DNA from 3 places in the Martinezella jaguaris genome. Region 1 is predicted to be linked to each of the others. Evidence: predicted binding sites of a transcription regulator. Region 1 holds the regulator's gene; each other region holds the start of a gene.
The links. Region 1 encodes PhoB, which activates phosphate uptake and scavenging genes when phosphate is short. Its sites were predicted from a motif close to TGTCATNNANCTGTCAT; they were not measured.
Positions count from the first base shown of each region.

Region 2: CCGE525_RS27760 (Orn/Lys/Arg family decarboxylase) is a predicted target of PhoB. The motif match lies at 3,531-3,547, and genes of this name have one in related genera.
Region 3: CCGE525_RS11545 (LTA synthase family protein) is a predicted target of PhoB. The motif match lies at 4,791-4,807, and genes of this name have one in related genera.

Region 1 covers NZ_CP032694.1:740,556-747,752, reverse strand. Annotated here, with positions in the region: gene CCGE525_RS03690 (aspartate aminotransferase family protein) at 1-1,039, opposite strand, end outside; gene CCGE525_RS03685 (GcrA family cell cycle regulator) at 1,466-1,990, shown strand; gene phoB (phosphate regulon transcriptional regulator PhoB) at 2,076-2,759, opposite strand; gene phoU (phosphate signaling complex protein PhoU) at 2,792-3,505, opposite strand; gene pstB (phosphate ABC transporter ATP-binding protein PstB) at 3,557-4,372, opposite strand; gene pstA (phosphate ABC transporter permease PstA) at 4,387-5,721, opposite strand; gene pstC (phosphate ABC transporter permease subunit PstC) at 5,718-7,197, opposite strand, start outside.
Region 2 covers NZ_CP032695.1:1,171,622-1,178,818, forward strand. Annotated here, with positions in the region: gene CCGE525_RS27750 (hypothetical protein) at 1-39, opposite strand, end outside; gene CCGE525_RS27755 (GNAT family N-acetyltransferase) at 548-1,108, opposite strand; gene CCGE525_RS27760 (Orn/Lys/Arg family decarboxylase) at 1,131-3,488, opposite strand; gene mgtA (magnesium-translocating P-type ATPase) at 3,829-6,423, shown strand; gene CCGE525_RS27770 (NAD(P)H-dependent oxidoreductase) at 6,559-7,143, shown strand.
Region 3 covers NZ_CP032694.1:2,357,078-2,364,274, forward strand. Annotated here, with positions in the region: gene CCGE525_RS11525 (hypothetical protein) at 1-224, shown strand, start outside; gene CCGE525_RS11530 (ankyrin repeat domain-containing protein) at 172-1,950, opposite strand; gene CCGE525_RS11535 (TolB family protein) at 2,117-2,944, opposite strand; gene CCGE525_RS11540 (NAD+ synthase) at 2,975-4,654, opposite strand; gene CCGE525_RS11545 (LTA synthase family protein) at 4,817-6,754, shown strand; gene CCGE525_RS11550 (DUF1003 domain-containing protein) at 6,836-7,197, shown strand, end outside.

The sequences.
Region 1 (7,197 bases):
CCTGCAACAGCTCTGCCTGCGGAATGGCAGCCTTAATGCCGAGCAACAGCCCCTCGCCGCGGATATCCTCGATGATATCCGGAAAACGATCCTTGAGCGAGGCGAGGCCCTGGCGGAAGACCAATGCGACGTCGCGCACATGCTGCAGGAAGCCATCGGCCAGCACGACATCCAGCACGGCATTGCCGACGGCCATGGCGAGCGGGTTGCCGCCATAGGTCGAGCCATGCGTGCCGGCTTTCATGCCTGATGCGGCCTCAGCAGTCGCAAGGCAGGCGCCGAGCGGAAAGCCGCCGCCGATACCCTTGGCAACGGCCATGATATCAGGGGTAATGCCCGCCCATTCGTGGGCGAAAAGCTTGCCGGTGCGGCCGACGCCGGTCTGAACTTCGTCGAGGACCAGAAGCAGACCATGCTCGTCGCAGATCTGACGCAGCCCGCGCAAGAACTCATTCGTCGCCGGGCGGATACCACCCTCGCCCTGAACAGGTTCGATCAGAATGGCGGCCGTCTCATTGGTAACGGCGGCACGCACCGCGTCGAGATCGCCGAAGGGTACCTGGTCGAATCCAGGCGCCTTCGGGCCGAAACCTTCGAGATATTTCTCCTGACCGCCGGCGGCGATCGTCGCGATCGTGCGGCCGTGGAAAGCGCCTTCGAAGGTGATGATATGGTATCTCTCGGGATGACCCTTGGCGAACTGGTAGCGCCGTGCCGTCTTGATGGCGCATTCCAGCGCCTCGGCGCCCGAATTGGTGAAGAACACCTTGTCGGCGAAGGTGGCTTCCGTCAGGCGCTTCGACAGCTTCTCCTGGCCCGGCACCTCATAGAGGTTGGACAGGTGCCAGACCTTGTCGGCCTGCGACTTCAGCTCTGCAACCAGATGGGGATGCGCATGGCCGAGCGCATTCACCGCGACGCCGGCGGCGAAATCGAGATAGCGTTCGCCGGTTTCTGTGATCAGCCATACGCCTTCGCCTCGCTCGAACCGCAGCGGAGCACGCACATAGGTGTCATAAAGCGGCGCGGTTTCAGCCATGGCCCATATCTCCTCGATCACAACCTTTAGGGCCAATCGTTTCCTTCGAGTGAAACGGGCCCAGAAAAATCAAAATGCCGCCTTGCGGCGGCCTGAGGCACTATTGATGTTTTGCACCGCGATGTCAACAAAACTGGCGATTTAGCAGGTGCGGCAGAGCGCCTCTGGAGGGACGGCTCGTCTTTGACAACTTATATTGCATAAATGCCACTCACCTATAGCAAGTTGGGGAAAACCTCGAAATCGATTCTCCAAGATTCCCGCGACTCTTGTCACGGAGTCAGCCTCACACTAGGTTAAAAACCAATTACTAGACTGCATGCGGCGGAACTAGTCACCACAATTTTAAAGCGTTTCACGCCTCGACCCAATGCGAGGCAATGGTGAGGGATTCTGCCATCAGAAACGCGACAGCGGAGACAGGGCATGAATTGGACAGACGAACGCGTCGAGAAGCTGAAGAAGCTGTGGTCCGAAGGTTTGAGCGCCAGCCAGATCGCGGCACAGCTCGGTGGTGTCAGTCGTAATGCCGTCATCGGCAAAGTGCATCGCTTGAGCCTGCCGGGCCGGGCCAAGGCCGGCGGAGCGGCAACGACGGCTCGAGCGCCAAAACGCAATACCTCGGCACCACGCGCGCCGAATTACGCCTCGCGCGTTGCAACCCGCACGGTTACCCGCCAGCAGGGTGCGACAATGCTCAAGGAAGAGGTCGAGATCGATACCGTCCACGAGATCGAATATCGTCCGGCCGCCAATGTGGTGGTTCCGATCTCGCGCCGTCTCGGCCTGACGGAACTCACCGAACGCACCTGCAAGTGGCCAGTCGGCGACCCGCTGAAGGACGATTTTCACTTCTGCGGCAACGACAGCCCGGACTCTTCGCCCTACTGCACCTACCATCAGCGCCTGGCTTATCAGCCGGTCCATGATCGGCGCCGAGCGGCACACTGAACCACATCAGCCAAATGAAAGAAACGGGCCGAAAGGCCCGTTTTCTGTTTCCGCCGCTCTGCAAAAAACCAGTCGGATGATCCGATCAGGCCTCCATGGAATAACCCGCGCCGCGAACGGTGCGAATGACGTCCTGCATATTGGAGAAATTCAGGGCCTTGCGCAGGCGACCGACATGCACATCGACAGTGCGTTCGTCGACATAGATATCGTGTCCCCATACACCGTCGAGCAACTGCGAACGCGAGAATACGCGGCCCGGCGAGGACATCAGGAATTCCAGCAGGCGGAATTCCGTCGGCCCCAACCGCACTTCGCGGCTCTTGCGGTGAACGCGATGGGTCTCGCGGTCCAGCTCGATATCGCCACAGCGCAACACCGTGGAGAGAACCTCCGGGCGGGCTCTGCGCAGCATCGCCTTGACGCGAGCCATCAGCTCCGGCGTCGAGAACGGCTTGACGACATAGTCGTCCGCGCCGGTGGAAAGGCCGCGCACGCGCTCGCTTTCCTCGCCGCGGGCCGTGAGCATGATGATCGGCAGGCGCTCCGTCTCCGGCCGCATGCGCAGCCGGCGGCAGAGTTCGATGCCGGACACGCCGGGGAGCATCCAGTCGAGGATCAGAAGATCGGGGATGCGCTCCTGGAGGCGCAGCTCGGCTTCATCGCCTCTCAGGATAGTGTCGACCTCGAAGCCTTCGGCCTCGAGGTTATAGCGCAGCAGAACGCTTAGCGCTTCCTCGTCTTCTACAACAGCTACTCTCGGAACCATGCGCCTCTGGTCTCCCTCTCTTGGCTTCTACGTTATTCCGTCACTGCACCGACGGTATTGGCAGTATCGTCTTTCGGGCGCTCGCCTTCGGGCTGAGCACCGGTCGCCATGTAATAGATCGTCTCGGCGATGTTGGTGGCATGGTCGCCGATGCGCTCGATGTTCTTGGCGCAGAAGAGAAGATGCGTGCAGGTGGTGATGTTGCGCGGATCTTCCATCATGTAGGTCAGCATCTCGCGGAAGAGCGAGGTGTACATGGCGTCGATTTCCTCGTCGCGTTCGCGGATCGATACGGCCTTGTCAGGCGAACGGGTCGTATAGACATCGAGTACTTCCTTGAGCTGGACGAGCGCCAGTTCGGAGAGATGTTCGATGCCGCGGGCGAGACGACGCGGAACGCCGGTGCCCTGCACGGCGATGACGCGCTTGGCGGTGTTCTTGCCGAGATCGCCGACGCGCTCCAGGTCGGAGGCGATGCGGATGGAACCCATGATTTCACGCAGGTCGGCAGCCATCGGCTGGCGGCGAGCGATGGTGACGATCGCCTTGTCGCCGACCTCACGCTCGGCGTGGTCCAGAATGACGTCATCGGAGATGACCTTCTGCGCAAGGCTGGCATCGCCGTTTACCAGTGCGCGGACGCTGTCGCTGACCATCTGCTCCGCCAGGCCGCCCATTTCGGAAATGCGGCGTGTCAGGAATTTTAGGTCTTCGTCATAGGCAGAGAGAATGTGTGTAGAGACCATTTTGCTATCCTCAAGGTGAACGATGTGAAGGGAACCGCGCGGGGAGCATCATCAGCCAAAGCGGCCCATGATGTAATCCTGCGTGCGGAAATCATCGGGATTGGTGAACATCTTATCGGTGTCGTTCTCCTCGACCAGATGGCCGAGGTGAAACATCGCGGTGCGTTGTGAAACGCGGGCTGCTTGCTGCATGGAATGCGTCACGATGACGATCGTGAAGTTTTCCCGCAGCTCATGTATGAGTTCCTCGACTTTGGCGGTGGCGATCGGATCGAGTGCCGAGCACGGCTCATCCATGAGGATGACCTCCGGACTGACGGCGACGGCGCGGGCAATGCAGAGACGCTGCTGCTGGCCGCCGGACAGGCTGGTGCCGGCATCATACAGCCGATCCTTCACTTCTCCCCAAAGGCCAGCCTTCTGCAGGCTGGTTTCGACGATGTGATCCAGATCGGCTTTGGAACGGTGAAGCCCGTGGATACGGGGCCCATAGGCTACATTCTCGTAGATCGACTTCGGGAACGGATTTGGCTTTTGGAACACCATGCCGACACGGGCGCGCAGCTCTACAACATCGATGGCGCTGTCATAGACATCCTGATCATCGAGCGTGATCTTGCCGGTGATGCGGCAGGTGTCGATCGTATCGTTCATGCGATTGAGGCAACGCAGGAAGGTGGATTTGCCGCAGCCGGAAGGACCGATCAGCGCCGTGACCGTATTGACGCGGATGTTCAGGTTCACGTCGAACAGGGCGCGCTTGTCGCCATAATAGACCGAGACGTCCTGGCCGATCATCTTATAGGGGATCGTCATCATCTTCTTAGCCAGTACTTTTTCGCTCACGGCTTCCGTCATCATGTTCATTCCATCGCCTCCTGTCACCAGCGCCGCTCAAAACGACGGCGCAGCAGGATAGCCCCGATATTCATCGCAACGAGGAAGAAGAGCAGGACGATAATGGCCCCGGAGGTTCTTTCGACAAAGGCGCGCTCGGCTTCGCTCGCCCACATGTAGATCTGCACCGGCAGCGCCGTCGAGGGATCGAGCGGCCCTGCCGGATAATTGGCGACGAAGGCGACCATGCCGATCAAGAGCAACGGCGCGGTTTCGCCAAGCGCATGCGCCAGCCCGAGGATCGTGCCCGTCAGAATGCCGGGCATGGCGAGCGGCAGGACATGGTGGAACACCACCTGCATGCGCGAAGCACCAAGGCCGAGGGCCGCGCTGCGGATCGACGGCGGCACGGCCCTCAGCGCCGAGCGCGTGGCGATAATGATCATCGGCAGCGTCATCAGGCTGAGCACCAGCCCGCCGACCAGCGAGGCAGAACGGGGCAGGCCCATGAAATTAATGAAGACCGAAAGGCCGAGCAGGCCGTAGACGATCGACGGCACCGCCGCGAGATTGTTGATATTGACCTCGATCAGATCGGTCAGCCGGTTCTTCGGCGCGAATTCCTCCAGGTAGATCGAGGCGGCAACGCCAACCGGCAATGCCAAGACCAGCACGGTGAGCATCAGATAGAGGGAACCGATCAGCGCGACACCGAGGCCCGCAGCCTCCGGGCGGCTCGAATTGCCGGACAAGAACAGGCCGGTGTTGAATGCCTTGTACAACGCACCGCCGGCGGCGAGTTGCCTCATCCATGCGAGCTGCTGGTCGGAGACCTTGCGGTCCTTTTCGGCCGCCGTCAGGTCGATCTGTCCCTTGTTGGCGGAGTCGATATTGGCGCTGGCGAGGAAAGTGACCTCTACCGTCTTCCCGATGATCGAGGGATCGGCCAGGACCTTGTCGCGCAATGCAATCCGTGCGCCGTCCGATACCATTTCCGTCGCTTCGCGGACGAGCACCCGGTTGGAAGGATCGATGCCCAGAGCCTTCACCAGAGCGTCACGGATGAGAACCGGATAATTGGCTGATATCAGCACCTTCGGATCGCCGCCGCGCTTGCCGGCGGGATCGATCACCTTCTCGGTGAACTCTATCGGCAAGATGATCGAGGTCTGCACGAAGGCCGTGTAGCCGTGGCGTACCACTGTGGAGACCAGGATGATGAGGAAGACAAGGCCGAAGGTAACGGCGGCAAGACCATAGGCGCGGAATCGGCGTTCAGCGGCGTAGCGACGCTTGATGCCGATATCACGCCGCAGCGGCGCGCCGGGCGTCATCCCACGCGGAATCGGCGATGGGGCGGAAGTTACGACATCGCTCATTCGTATTGCTCCCTATATCGGCGGACGATGTAGAGCGCATAAACGTTCAGGCAAAGGGTCAGGCCGAAGAGCGTGATGCCGAGCGCGAAGGCCACCAGTGTCTGCGGCGAGGTAAATTCGAGGTCGCCGGTCAACTGGTTGACGATCTTTACGGTGACCGTCGTCATCGGCTCGAAAGGATCGAGCTGCATGCGGGCAGCAACGCCGGCCGCTAGTACGACGATCATCGTCTCGCCGACCGCCCGCGACGCCGTCATCAGCAGCGCACCGACGATGCCCGGCAATGCAGCCGGCAGAAGGACGCGCTTGACCGTTTCCGACCGCGTGGCACCGAGGCCAAGCGAACCGTCGCGCAGCGAACGCGGCACGGCCATGATAATGTCGTCCGAGAGCGACGAGACATAGGGAATGAGCATGACGCCCATGACGAAGCCGGCGGTCAGGACGCTCTGCGCCTCGATGAAGCTCGCATAATTGCCCGTGAGCAGGCCGTTGATATCGGCGGAAATATCGCGCAGGAACGGGCCGACCGTCACCAGGGCAAAAAAGCCGTAGACGATGGTCGGAATGCCGGCCAGCACTTCGAGCATCGGTTTAGCGACGGAACGCACGCGCGCCGAGGCATATTCGGCCATGTAGATGGCGGCAAACAGCCCCACCGGGACTGCTACCAACATGGCGACGAGGCCGATATAGAGCGTGCCGGCCAGTAACGGGATGAGCCCGAACGTGCCCGACGTTTGCGAACCGGCGCCGGCAAAACGCGGATCCCAAACGGTGCCGAAGAAGAATTCGGCGGCTGGAACCATGTTGAAGAAGCGAGCCGCCTCCGACAGCATCGAAGCGACAATGCCGACCGTCGTCAGCACGGCGATGGAGGAAGCGACGATCAGGCCGCCGAGAATGACCTGCTCCACTCGGTTGCGGGCACGAAAGCGCAGCGCGATGGCCCGCAGTCCATGAATGGCTGAGAGCACCGAAAGAATGATGGCCGCCACCGACATGACGACGCGGCTCACATATCGCATGTTGTTGTATTTGTTGGCGGCCTCGATCATATAGCCGGTTGGCCGGACCGCGAGCGGGACACCCTTCTGCGCCAGGAGCAATTGAAGATCGGCCGAGCCGCTGGCCACGGTGGCAAGTTCCTGGTCATCAAGCAGGCGCATGCCGTGGGCGATGCTGCGCACCATGCCGTAGCTGAGGTTGAGCTCGGCTTGCGGCAGGGATTTCACCTCCTCCGGAAAGGATTTGATCACGAAACCGTCGATCACCTCCGGGCTGATCGCCAGCCAGACGCAGATCAGCGCCAGCGCCGGCAACACAGCCCAGATGGCGGCATAGGCGCCGTGGTAGCCAAGCCGCGAGTGCATGGCCGAGGACCTGCCGCCGGAAAGCGCAGCCGCTCTCGTCCGCCCCAGCACGAAGGCGGAGGCGCCGATGATCGACAGGCACAACAGCAGCAACGACAAACTC
Region 2 (7,197 bases), on a different replicon from region 1:
GAAGCCGAGGCACTTGAAAATGCTAAATCTTGGGCGCATGCGGTATCTCCCCGAGCCGCCGAGCCGTTCATCTGCATGATGCCGGGCGGGGTGTCGGAATCAAAGTGGGCGAAAAAGTTCTAGTGCATTATCACTGTGCTTGAGCAATCGTTAACACTACATTTCCAATTTTGTCGTTGCTGCAGTGAGCGAAATGCCAAAGGCATCGGCAACGGAGAAATGCTGTTGGTCTCATCTCGTGCCACTATGCATCCACGACCTAGTCGGCGTGACGGTCAATCATGGCGCAGAACAGGAGAGCGGCGATGTCCAGATGGCGCCGGAATTTGCAGCGCGCCGATCCTGATCGAAGGCTACGCCGATGATCGCTCGACGTCCGGATGCCGTTGCGGCAGGCCAGAAGTCAAATCGGGATTTGTCAAAGGGAAGGACGCCAGCCGTCACGACGAGGTTGGAGGTCGATAACGAATTCGCCGCCTCAATCTCGATTGGGAGCGCCCCGATGCAATGGGAGTGCGTTGGTACCAGAGATTCAATCCCGTTGGTCTCAGCGGGTGGAGAGGGGCAGTGGCGGCGGTGGGGTGGTCGAGCCGGCGGCAAGTGAACGCTGCACCATGACGGTGTCGGCCCAACGGCCGTAACGATAGGCAACTCCCGGCAACAGGCCGACACGGGCAAAACCGAACCGTTCATGCAGGGCGAGCGAAGCAGCGTTATCGGCGTCGATATAGCCGATCATCTGCCGAAAGCCGGCGGCGGCACAGGTGTCGATCAACGCCCGCATGAGGAGGCTCCCGACACCCTGGCCGACATGGTCATGATGCACATAGATCGAATGCTTGACGGTGTAGCGATAGGCCGGGCGTTTGCGGAACAGAACCACATAGGCATAGCCCACCACTTTTTCGCCTTCGATCGCGACCACATGCGGAAACCGGCGGCTCTTCAAATTTTTGCGCCGTTCCCGCAGATCATCCGGTTGCGGCGTGTCGTTATCGTCCACCCCGTCCTCGACGCCGCGGCGAATGTGGCGGCGATAGATGGCAAGCATAGCATCGACGTCCGTCTCGCGAGACGGACGAATGAAGATCGTTTTGTTCTGCTCCATGATCGAACCTGAACTTCTCAGCCTATTCCGCAACGACGTAGGTATAAAGCCGGATGCGGCCGGATGCATCGATCTCGCGATAGATCCCCTGAATCTCCACCTCAAAGCCGGGGAAGGTGTTGAAGCAGGTTTCAAACATCTTGAGATAGTCGATCATGGGCTTAGCCCTTTCGCTCAGGCGCTCGCCTGGCACGATAGTCGCAATACCGGGAGGATAAACTACAAACGGCGTGGTTGCGATGCGGCCGGCAATGGCGTCGATCGGCAGATAGTCGACATCGTTGCGAACCAGGCAGCGCGCGGCATCATGGGGCGACATGGCCATCGGGGGTAAGTGGTCAGCAGAAAACTGTTTTGTCTGAAGCGCGCTGACATCGGCCTGGCGGAAGAAGTTGTGCATTTCCGCGCACAGATCGCGCAGGCGTACTCCGCCATAGCGGCCCGGACGGCGTCGATAGAATTCCGGGATCGCCTCCTCCAGCAGAGCATTGTCGTCATGGAGTTTTTTGAAGGCGACGAGGCCGCTGATCAGGGTACCGGCTTTGCTGGCCTCTACACCAGGCGTGAGCAAGAAGAGCAGCGAATTGAGGTCGTTCTTCTCCGCGACTATGCGGTTTTCCCGCAGATATTGCGCGACTATGGGCGCCGGTATGCCGTGCTCGGTGTATTTTCCGCTTTTCCGGTCGAAGCCGGGGGTGAGCAGGGTGAGCTTGTTCGGATCGGTCATGGCGAAGCCCTGCTCCATCCCTGAAAAGCCATGCCATGTAGCGTCCGGCGTCAGGTGCCAGAAGGCGGGATTGGTGGCGAGCTGGTCGGTAGAGACACTTTCCCAAAGCACCTCATGCACCGCGCCGGGGCTCGACACATCCGGGATTGCCACCCGGTCTGGCACGAAGGGCTCGAAGAACCAGCGGCGCTCGGGGCGATGCTCCTTTTCCTCGAATTCGCGGCGCACCGCACGGATCTTCTTACGCAGCTCGATACCGAGACGGATCGTATCGTCCCACAGCACTTCGCCCGAGCGGCCCTTCATCATCTGCGCGCCCACGTCAAGCGAGGCAAACAGCGGGTAGAAGGGTGAGGTCGACGCGTGCTGCATGAAGCTTTCGTTGAACCGCCGGTGCTCCACACGGCGCTTCTGGCCGGTGATATGCCGGTCCTTCATGTGGATCTGCGAGGCCTGCGAGAAGCTTGCAAGCTGCTTATGGGTGGATTGAGTGGCGACGATGCCTGGCGCATCCGGGCCGAGATCGGCAAGACCCATGGCAAAACGTCCGGCATAGAGCGGATGAAACTTCATGAAGCCGGCCCAGGCCTCGTCGAAGAGGATGTAATCGCACAAATGTCCGATACGCTTGAGGATCATCTCGGCATTGTGAATGGTGCCGTCGTAGGTGCACTGCTCCACCACCGCGACGCGGAATGGACGAGGCTTTTTGTAGGCCTCGGGGTCTTTCACCAGCGGATGGGTGCGGATGCGCTCTCTGAGCGCCTCTTCGTCCATAGCCGCAAAATCGATGGGACCGATCAAGCCATGGAGGTTGCGTATAGTCGGCAGGTAAACCGGAATGCCGCCGGAAATCATCAACGCGCCGTGATGAGCGGCCTTATGATTGTTACGGTCGAACAGCACGAGATCGCCATCGGTGACGAGGGCGGAGAGGGCGACCTTATTGGAGGTGGAGGTGCCGTTCAGCACGAAATAGGTCTTCTCGGCGCCGAAAATTTTGGCGGCTTCCTTCTGTGCGGCCAGCGCCGGTCCTTCGTGGGTCAGAAGGTCGCCGAGGTCGAGCACGGAATTGTCGAGATCGTCGCGAAACACCGCTTCGCCGAGATGCTCCATGAATACTCGACCGATAGGGCTGCGGCTGTAGAAGATGCCGCCATTGTGCCCAGGGCAGGTCCAAAGGTGGTTGCCTTCTTCGGCATAATCGACCAGCGCACCGAAGAACGGCGTCTTCAACGTCTCGGCATATTGCTTGAGCCGGCTGATGAGGCTCTTGGCGATGAAGGCGGGCGTTTCTTCCGACAGGAAGACATAGCCGTCGATGAAATCGAGCACCTCCACCGGCACATCCTCGAAGCGCTTACGGCGGATCAGCAGGATGATCGGGAATTCGAGACCGCGCCGACGCATCAGATTGATGAGGGAAGCCGTTTTGCCCTCGAGCCCCTTTTTGCCCCAGTCGACGAGCATGCAGCCGATGGCGGCGTCTGTCTGCACGGCTATCTCTGCATCTTCGAGATTGCGCGCCCGCACTACCTCAAAGCCCGAGCGCTCGATCTCCTCGACGATCTGGTTGTAGCGGGCGCCCTCCAGGTCGTCGCTGTCGAAAGCCGGCGTTGCGAACAGAAAGTTGAAACGTCTGAAATAATCCATGGGTACCCGCTCCTGACCTGGCACGAGGTGTCGACGCGTTTCATGACATGGATGTGACAGAGTACCGGATGTTCGAAACACCCGCACAGCATTCGTCTCGTCTGCTCCTGGATTTCTCGGCATAAATCAATCGTCGGCAACTATCCGATGCGGTCGTCACTCTTTGCCTGACTGGAACGGTCCTGTTACCAAAGTCCTGAGCCCAGATCACATTCGGGTTGGGTGCGGTGCCGTCCGCGGTAACGCCACCGCGGGCATGCCGGGAGCCAGAAATTGACCCTCATCAATGCCCGCTGCGCTGCGCGTGCAATTGTTCCTCATCCTCCCAGGGAGCAGGACCATGGACAATCCAGCCAAGAATGTCGCGCTAGAGCATCGTGTCGCAGATTTCCCCACTCCTTACTGGGCAAAATCCATCGCGGTGCTGTTTACCGAATATAAATCGCAGTCGTCTGGCCTGTCCACGGCGGAAGCGACGGGCCGGTTGCAAATCTACGGTTCGAACACACTCAGGGTCGGCGGTCGAGCGAATGTGTTGCGCCTCCTGCTGAAGCAGTTTCTCAGCCCGCTGGTCTTAATTCTCATTTTCGCGGCTATCGTCGCTGCAGGCGTTGGCGAAATACATGACGCCGTGATCATCGGCTGTATCGTCGGCGCAAGCTGCCTGCTGGGATTCTCGCAGGAATTCTCTGCCTCGCGTGCCATCGAATCGCTTCGACGCGGCATTTCGCTAACCGCTGCCGTCATCCGCGACGGGAAGGAACAGACAATCCCGGCTGATCGGATCGTGCCCGGTGACATCATCAAACTGTCTGCGGGGAGTCTGGTGCCCGCCGATGCGGTTCTTCTATCCACCCAGGACCTCAATGTGACGGAGGCGGCGCTGACCGGCGAGACGTTTCCCGTCGCCAAAGCGCCGGGCATATCCAAGCCCGACACGCCGATCGACGGTCGCTTGAACTGTGTCTTCACCGGAACTTCGGTGCGAAGCGGCATCGCAACCGCGCTTGCGGTCAAGACAGGCAACAACACGGAGTTCGCCGCTATCGCGGGCGCCATCACCCGCGAAATTCCCGAAACGGACTTTGCGCGCGGTATTCGCCGCTTCGGCTATCTGATGACCAGAATTATGCTGGTCATCGTATTCGTCGTTTTCATCGCTAACCTACTGCTCCACCGTCCGCTTATCGACTCACTGCTGTTTTCGCTTGCACTCGCTGTCGGGCTGACGCCCGAGCTGTTGCCCGCCATCATCAGTGTGACGCTGGCGCGCGGCGCCCGTGTCATGGCGCGGCAGGGTGTCATTATCCGCCGTCTGGAGGCCATGGAAAATCTGGGCAGCATGGATATGCTCTGCACGGACAAGACCGGAACGCTGACGGAGGGGACGATCCGCCTCGACAAATGTGTTGACGTGCAGGGTCAGCCTTCCGACCAGGTAAGATTGCTGGCCATCCTCAACGCCGGCCTGCAGGCGGGTCTCAAGAATCCGCTCGACGATGCCATTCTGGCCGAAAAAAAAGAAACCGTGCTTTCAGCTTATCGGAAGCTGGGTGAGATTCCTTATGATTTCGCCCGAAAGCGGCTTTCGGTCGTCGTCGCTCAGCAGGATGGCGCCCAACTGATCTGCAAGGGCGCGGTCACTACTCTTTTGGACATTTGCACGACGGCGAAAGCAGGCAGCGTCGCCAAACCGATCGATGCCCAGTTGCGCGCCGAAATCGACGGACGCTACCAGCGATGGAGCGAGGACGGAATTCGCGTCATAGCGGTGGCGACAGGCTCATTTGATCAGCAAAAGACGCCACTCGACAAAAGCGACGAAACCGCCCTTTGCCTGGAAGGCTTCCTCCTGTTTCTTGATCCTCCCAAGGCTGGCGTGAAGGAGGTTCTTGGGGGGCTACGCAAGCGCGGGATCGGCATCAAGATCATCTCGGGGGACAATCGCTATGTCGTCGCGCATCTGGCGAAGTTGGTCGGTCTGAAAGACGCGCGCGTGCTGAGTGGCCGCGACATCGCGTCCATGAGCAATGATGCGCTTTTCGCCAAAGCCACGAAGACGGACCTGTTCGCTGAAATCGATCCCAATCAAAAAGAGCGGATTATCAAGGCCTTGCGCAGGGCTAACCATGTCGTCGGCTATATGGGCGACGGTATCAATGATGCTCCCGCTCTGCATGAAGCCGATGTGGGCATCTCGGTCGATAGCGCCGTCGATGTTGCGCGGGAAGCGGCCGACGTCATCCTGCTGCGCCGCGACCTCGATGTCCTGATGCGTGGCGTCGACGACGGACGACGGACGTTTGCAAATACGCTGAAATATATATCGATCGCCACCAGCGCCAATTTCGGCAACATGATCAGCATGGCGATAGCCTCGCTCCTGCTGCCCTTCCTGCCACTGCTTGCCAAACAGATCCTGCTCAACAATCTTCTGGCGGACATCCCGTCGATGACGATCGCCACCGACAGGGTCGATCCTGCCGAGGTGCAGCGGCCGAAGCGCTGGAACATCGCCGGCATTCAACGCTTCATGCTGTGTTTCGGGCCGATCAGCTCCCTCTTCGATTTCGTGACCTTCGGTTTCCTTCTCTTCGCCGGAGTGGGCGTCGATGCGTTCCGGACGGGATGGTTCGTTGAATCGCTGACATCTCAGATCGCAACGATGCTGATCGTCCGCACGGTCTTTTCGAGTTGGAAGAGCAGGCCGAGCGGCCTGCTTGTCGCAACGACAGCCCCCATCGGTCTCGTCGGCATCAGCCTGCCATATCTGCCCTTCGCGGAGACCTTCGGTTTCGTGCCTCTGCCTTTCAGCGTGCTGGGCGCTCTGCTCTCCATAACCGTCGCTTTCGCGGTCGCGCTGGAGATGGCAAAGAGCTGGTTCTTCCGGCATGAGCGAAAACATTCCTCGTTCCACAGGAAGAAATTGCGATAGGTCAAGGCTCTTTCCGGATGGCATGTCATAATGCCGTCGTCGGTTGAAAGCGCGTGCTCTCATCGACTGGGCTTCGACGCGATACGAGGCACCCAGTCTCGAGCACACCTCTCAATTCCAACAGGAGCTTGAACTTTGCCGCGGCACATACTGATCATAGAAGCGCATCCGGACGGTCATGATCGCCATCTGTGTGGCGCGCTTGCGGATGCATACGCGACAGGTGCGACAAATGCAGGCTTTACGCTGCGCAGGCTGGATATCGCCAAGCTGGATTTCCCGTTGCTTCGCTCGCGCGAAGAGTTTGAAAACGGTATGGTTCCCGAAGCACTTGCCGCTGCGGCCGAAGCTATCCAATGGGCCGAACATATCGTTGTCATCTTTCCGCTTTGGCTCGGCACCATGCCGGCAATGCTGAAGGCCTTCCTGGAGCAGGTATTTCGGCCAGGCGTCGCTTTTCAATATCGCGACCGCGGTTTTGCGAAGAGGCTGCTTGCCGGCTGCTCGGCCCGGCTGATTGTCACGATGGGAATGCCAACACCCGTCTATCGATTTTGGTTCGGGGGTCATGGGGTCAACGGCCTGAGACGCAGCATCCTGAATTTTGCCGGAGTTCGGCCCGTGCGGCAGACCTTTTTCGGAATGGTCGAGCAGGTGGACGAGGCGGCGCGAAAGCGTTGGCTTACGAAGGTCGAAGCTCTTGGCCGTCGCGGACTATAGCTGAGTTAGTCCCCTTGGTTCAGCTCGTCTTCCTGCATCGGTGTCGGCAACCCG
Region 3 (7,197 bases), 1.6 Mb from region 1:
CCCAAACTGACGCGACGTTACCGCCACAGCAGACACCAGTGACCTCGGCGCCGTCGATTACTCAGGTTCAGCCAAAACAGGTCCCGCCGGATCGGCCCTATGATCCCACGGCGAACAAGGTGCGCCAGGTCGGACCGCAATTCCTCGCGACCGACCAGGGCAAAATCGATCTCAAACATCCGAAGGCAGGCGGGCCGCAGCCGGAACAACAGGCGCCGCGCTGAGCAACGAGACGATTGCCTCATCGCCGGTCTCCTGCGCTAGATCGCTATATGAGCGGCCGGATGCATCTCTCACCGAGCGGTCGGCGCCGAGCTCCAGCAGAAGGCGCACCGCATCAATACGACCATTGAGGATCGCAAAGCCGAGTGGCGTCAACCAGTCGCGTTCCGGGTTCGCCTGCCCGCGCGGGCGGAAATCGCCGAACCGGATATTCATCTGATCAGGATGCGAATCCAGATGCGCGGCCAACTGCTCAACCTGGCCATAAGCAGCAGCGGCAAAGATATCGAGCGGCTGCGTTTTCAGAAATTCGACCATCTCCTGTTTGCCATTATACTCCGCCCAACCGATCGGCGTTGAATAGTGGCAGGGATCGCGGATAGTGGCGTCCGCGCCATGCTCGATCAGCAGCTTCGCCATATCGACATGGCCATGCAGAGCAGCCTCATGCAACGGCGTGCGGCTGGTCATCGCGTTGACGTCGAGACCCAGGGCCAGCATACGGCGGGCAGGCTCGAAAGCATCCTCACCCGCAGCTTCGTGCAGCATCACAGGGTGGGCTCGCCGCATCGCCTCGGGAATGTCGAACTCAGGCGTCGTCGCGTTTACTTGCGCGATGGCTTTTATTTGATCAACTGGCATATCGTCGGTCATGATTTGTATGTAGATCCAATCCTCCGGCTTGAGCCGGACGGCAGCCGCACCTTTTCTTACGAGATACATCGCCAATTCCTTGTCGCCGCCTATCCGCGCCCATTCGAATGGCGTTCTACCATTGACCGACTTCAACACATCGGCTCCATGCTCGACCAGCAGCCTGACCCGCTCTCCCATTCGCTTCTCGCAGGCCCAAGCCAGCTGATAATCAAACACAGTCTGCGAATTCGCCACTAGCCGGCCGTCTTCGCGCACCAGCCAATTGTTCTTATCGGCGGCAGAGAGACCGTATTCCAACAGCAATTCCAGGCAGGAATTATCAGGTTCGAACATCCTGTTATAAAGAGCCTGGCTGTCGTTGACCTCGGCGCCGACGCCGAGCAACAGACGCGCAAAAGCCTCGCAGTCGGGATGCGGCGGCTGCCGGACCTTGCCCGCTTCGCCCTCTCCGAAAACGCCGGTCAACGCGGTAAACCGATACTGACCGCCGTCGAGGAAGAAGGCATTCGGATCGGCCCCGCGCTCGATCAAAACTCTTGCCGCGGGCAAACTGGAACGGCTAGGCAGGCGGGCATAAGCAGCGTAAAGCAAGGGAGACCAATCGTAAGGTCCGCCTTTCCGATCAAGGAGCTTTGGTTGGCGATCGAGCCAGCGCGTCACTCCGGCAGCATCGCCAAGCGCCGCGGCAATGTGGATACTATCCCCGACGATTTCAGGATTGGCCTCCAGCAACTGTAACGCCTCGTCGAAGCGTGTCGGATCGGCCGGAGTATGGGAGAAATAGGAAACCGTCACCAACGACAGAAATTGGTTGGTAAGCTGATCTAACGGAGTTTGCCTGTGGTTGGCGCTTTCCAGATGCGACTTGAGTTTCGTCCAGCTTGAGAAGCCGTATTCGCGGGCAAGGACAAGCTGCACGCCCTGAAGCCCGACATCGGTGACATCGGCAAAATACGGTGCGACGCGGCTGCATGCCGACGCATCGCCCGATCTGACGGCCTTTAGAAAGGCCTTGGCCTGCTTTTTGAGGGAATCGACGGTGGCATTGCCCGCCAGAGAGCGCGTGGTCACGAAAGACCTCCTTTCATTCACGTCCGGTATCCGCGCCCACAGACTGAAAAGAGGTGTGGCAGTCTTACGTTCTATGCATCAGGTGGGCTTTGCCCTTCCCGCGGATCGGATGCGCCCTGCGAACGATGCGGAATTTATAGCGAGCTGTCTGGACTGTCCAGAGAGATCAGGCCGGCTCGTAGCGGACATAGGCGAATTCGTCGCCATTGGGCGCCCAGTTCGGCACATTGATCGTGCCCTGCCCGCCGAAAAGCTCGAACAGCGTGGTCAGATTGCCGCCATCCATATCCATCAGCCGCATCCGCACATTCAGATCGCGCGGATGGTCGAAAACATCCGGGTCGTAGGAGATCAGCACGACCTTGTCGTTCTTCGGGGAGGGATGGGCGAACCAATTGCCGCAATTGTCATGCGTCACCTGCTGCAACCCGGTGCCATCGGGATGGATGCGCCAGATCTGCATCAGGCCAGTGCGGCTGGAGTTGAAATAGATCCATTGCCCATCTGCGGAATAGTCAGGCCCGTCATTGCGGCCCTCGCCATGCGTCAACCGTGTCTCTTCGCCGCCATCGATCGAAATCGTGTAGATATCGAAGACATCATCGCGGATACCGCAATAGGAGAAACGCCGGCCATCCGGCGACCATCCATGCCAATAGGACGGCAGATTGCGTGTCACTTGCCTTGGCGTCCCGCCCTCGGCGGGTAGAACATAAATGCAGGACTTGCCATGTTCGGTCTTGTCCGAAATGGCGATCAGCGTACCGTCGGGCGATATGCCATGGTCGTTGTTGCATCGCGCCGCAAAGCCGGTATCGACCTGAGCGGCCTCGGCCTTGCCGTCGAGCTGAAGCCGATAAAGCAGGCCGTCGTCGTTCAACAGCAGATAACGCCCATTCGGCGAAAAATTCGGCGCCTCGACCAGCCGCTCGGTCTGCCAGACGACGCGGTTCTCACCGGTGCGGATATTGTAGATCTCGACCGAACTGCGCATTGCTTCTCCACTCGCCATACGGCGCCACGATCAACGATCGCGGAACCGGTTGGTGATCGGATAGCGCCGATCACGACCGAAATTCTTCTTGGTGATCTTTACGCCCGGCGCCGACTGGCGGCGCTTGTATTCGGCCAGATAAAGCAGATGTTCGACGCGATGGACGGTCGCGACATCGTGGCCACGCGCAACGATCTCCTCGACGGCCATTTCCTTTTCCACCAGGCACTCAAGGATATCGTCGAGCACCGGATAGGGCGGCAGCGAATCCTGGTCCGTCTGGTTCGGCCGCAGCTCGGCCGACGGCGCCTTGTCGATGATGTTGGCGGGGATCACTTCGCCCGATGGGCCAAGCGCACCCGGCGGCACATGCAGATTACGCCAGCGCGACAGCGCATAGACCTGCATCTTGTAGAGGTCCTTGATCGGATTGAAGCCGCCATTCATGTCGCCATAGAGCGTCGCATAGCCGACCGACATTTCCGACTTGTTGCCGGTCGTCACCACCATCGAGCCGAACTTGTTGGAGATCGCCATCAGGATGGTGCCGCGCGCACGGCTCTGCAAGTTTTCCTCGGTGATACCGCTGTCGGTGCCTTCGAACAGGTCCGAAAGCGCCGAGGAGAAACCGGTCACCGGCTCCTCGATCGGCACGATGTCGTAGCGGCAGCCGAGCGCCTTGGCGCAATCGGCTGCATCCTTCAGCGAATCCTCGGAGGTATAACGGTAGGGCAGCATGACAGTGCGCACCCGCTCTTCGCCGAGCGCATCGACCGCAATCGCCGCGCAAATTGCCGAGTCGATGCCGCCGGAAAGTCCGAGCACGACCGATTTGAAGCCGTTCTTATTCACATAGTCGCGGAATCCCAGCAGGCAGGCACGGTAATCAGCCTCCTCGCCTTCCGGGATATGCGCCATCGGCCCTTCGGTGCAGTGCCAGCCACTGCTGTTCTTCTTCCAGGTCGTCACCGCCAATGCGGTCTCGAACTGGCTCATCTGAAACGCCAGCGTCTTGTCGGCGTTGAAGCCGAAGCTTGCGCCATCAAAAACCAGCTCATCCTGCCCACCAACCTGGGCCGCAAAGATGAGCGGCAGGCCCGACTCGATCACTTGGCGGAGCGCAACCTGATGGCGGACGTCGACCTTGCCGCGATAATAAGGCGAGCCGTTCGGAACCAGAAGAATTTCCGCCCCGGCTTCAGCGAGCGTTTCGCAGATGCCGAGATCGTTCCAGATCTCCTCGCAAATAGGGATACCGATCCGAACACCCCGAAAGTTTACCGGCCCCGCGATAGTACCCTCGTCGAAGACCCGCTTCTCGTCGAACTCGCCATAGTTTGGCAGATCGACCTTGTCCCTGATGAAGAGGACCTTGCCGCCGTCGAGCACCGCTACCGAGTTATAGCGGCCTGTCTCATCCTGGCGCGGAAAGCCGACGACCACGCCCGGTCCACCATCGGCAGTATCCGCCGCCAACTTTTCCACAGCCTTCCAGCAGGCGCGGATAAAGGCCGGTTTCAGCACCAGATCCTCCGGAGGGTAACCGGAGATGAACAGCTCCGTCAACAACAGGAGCTGCGCGCCTTCGCGCGCCGCCTCAGCCCGCGCTTCCCGCGCCTTGGCAAGGTTGCCGGCGACATCGCCGACCGTCGGATTGAGCTGAGCGACGGCGATGTGGATGGTCTGGGTGATGGGGCTTTGTTCTGTCATGCCATATATTTAGCGAGCGCAACCCCGTTCCGCAACAGCCTTCGGCTGTCTTCGCGTTCCAAAGATCGCCGTACCCGCATAGGCGGTATTTTCCTGTCAAAAATACTAAGCCATCCTTGCAATTCATCCGGCATTCATGACAAAGGTGTGACAGTTATGTGAATGAGGCCGTTGGTTGCCCTAGTACCAAGTTCTGCGTCGGCAGGCAGGCTCGCCATTCTGCAAAAGCTTGCCACAGCGAGACAACAATCGACGGCTTTACGTCAGTCTCTCAGCCTTATCCTGACTTTCCTGTTTGCGCTCCTGACCGTAATCGCCATCGAGTGGGTTGCTCGCGGCGAACTGACGGATATCGCACGCTATTTCATTTCACCCATCCATCCCGGCTTCACCACGGTCGGTATCGTCATGCTATTGATGCTGGTGCTCGACGCCATCTTCGGCCGCGCGCATCAATCGGTATTAGTGGTTGTGCCCCTGCTCCTGATTCCGGCCTTCATTTCCAATCAGAAACAGCATTATCTTTCCGATCCGCTTTATCCTTCGGATTTCCTTTTTGCCCACCAGATCATGGAGCTGATGCCGGTGATCGTCCGCGAGCGGCCATGGACCGCGGTTGCGGTCGCTATCAGCATGGTTGCCTCGATCGCCGCCCTCACCTTTCTCTGGCGTTATGCTTGGCAACATGCCGCAACGCTTTCGCGCAACGCAAGGATCGCACGACTGTCCATCTGCCTGCCGCTCATGGCCGCCTTTGCCTCGCAGATGGATCCAACGCAAAATTCGTTCATCCGGGAAAAGCTGCGCATCATCCCCATCGTCTGGGATCAGAAGGAAAATTACGGCTACAACGGCTTCATCATCGCCTTCCTGCTGAACGTGCCGATGGCGGATGTCAAAGCGCCGGTGGGTTATGGCCAAAATGCGATCGATGCCATACCCGCCCGCAACTACGGCTATCTTTCCAGCCCACGCGAAAAGCCCGACGTCATCATGCTGATGAGCGAGTCGTTCTGGGACCCAACCAGACTTTCCACGCTCACCTTCACCCCCGATCCCATGCCGAATATCCGAGCGGCGCAATCGGGCCATGTATTCTCCCCCGAATTCGGCGGCATGACCGCCAATGTCGAGTTCGAGGCGCTGACCGGCTTCTCCAACGCCTTCCTGCCCTACGGCAGTATTCCCTACCAGCAATATGTCCGCCGGCCGATGCCGTCGCTTGCCACCTTCTTCCGCGGCGAAGGCTATGCGGCGCGTTCCATCCACCCATTCAGCGGCTGGTTCTGGAATCGCAACGAAGTCTATAAAGCCTTCGGCTTCGAGGAATTCCACACCGAAGAGACCATGCCGCCAATGGAGAAGCGTGGTCTTTTTGCCGCCGACGACTCGCTGATGAAGGAGATCATGCGCGAGGGCGACGCCATGGACCGGCCGTTTTTCTTCTTCGCCGTTACATTGCAGGGCCACGGTCCCTATGAACCGCATCGCTACGCTGAGAATACCGTCGACATCGAGGGCGATCTGAGCGACGCCGATCGCGACACGCTGGCGACTTATACTCAGGGCGTTCGGGAAGCCGACCAGAGCTTGAAAATGCTGATGGCTTGGGCTTCAAAGCGCGAGCGCGAAACGATCATCGTCCTCTGGGGCGATCATCTGCCGCCGCTTGGCACGGTCTACCCTGATATGGGCTATATGCCCGAACAAGTGGCGACTCGAAAAGCGCCGCTTGACGTCATGAAACAGGAGCATGAAACGCCGCTGGTCATCTGGTCGAGCAAGAGCGGCGTGCGCAGGGATGTCGGCACGATCAGCCCGTCACAACTGCCCTATCACATCCTCAAGACCGCCGGCTACGAGCACCCTTTCTACACCGGCTTTCTCGGCCGGGTGCAGAAGAAATACACCATCGTCGATCGTTACCAGTTGGTAGCGCGCGACGGTCAGGCCTTTCCGGATTGGTCTCGCAAGGAGCAAAATCTCGATCCGCTGGTGCGCGACTATCGCTATCTGCAGCATGACGCGATGTTCGGACGGGAATATGGTCTCGATCGCTTCTTCCCGTCACATGCCTGGCTCGTCGGCGAGAACAGTTAGGCAGCGGCCCTTTTCGCATTGCATTTCCACCGGGCAATCGAATACTTGCGCCGAAAGCGATCAAGTCTTCGGAGTATTCCCATGTATAATTTGCCCAATTTCGTTCATCAGCATTTCGACAAGACGGCCGACGAGCTCGGCGATATCGAAAAGCGCGTGCTGAGAAAGGCGCATGAGCGGAAAATCGTTTCCACTGACATCAACGCCGCCTTCTCGGCCGAGGCATCCACCGGCGAGCGCCTCGCCGACAACATTGCCCGCATCGGCGGCTCCTGGTCTTTCATACTTGCGTTCCTTGCTTTTCTCGTCGTCTGGTGCGTCGTCAACACCATCGTCCTCGTCACGCGCGCCTTCGACCCCTATCCCTTCATCTTCCTCAATCTCGTCCTCTCCATGCTCGCCGCGATCCAGGCCCCGATCATCATGATGTCGCAGAATCGCCA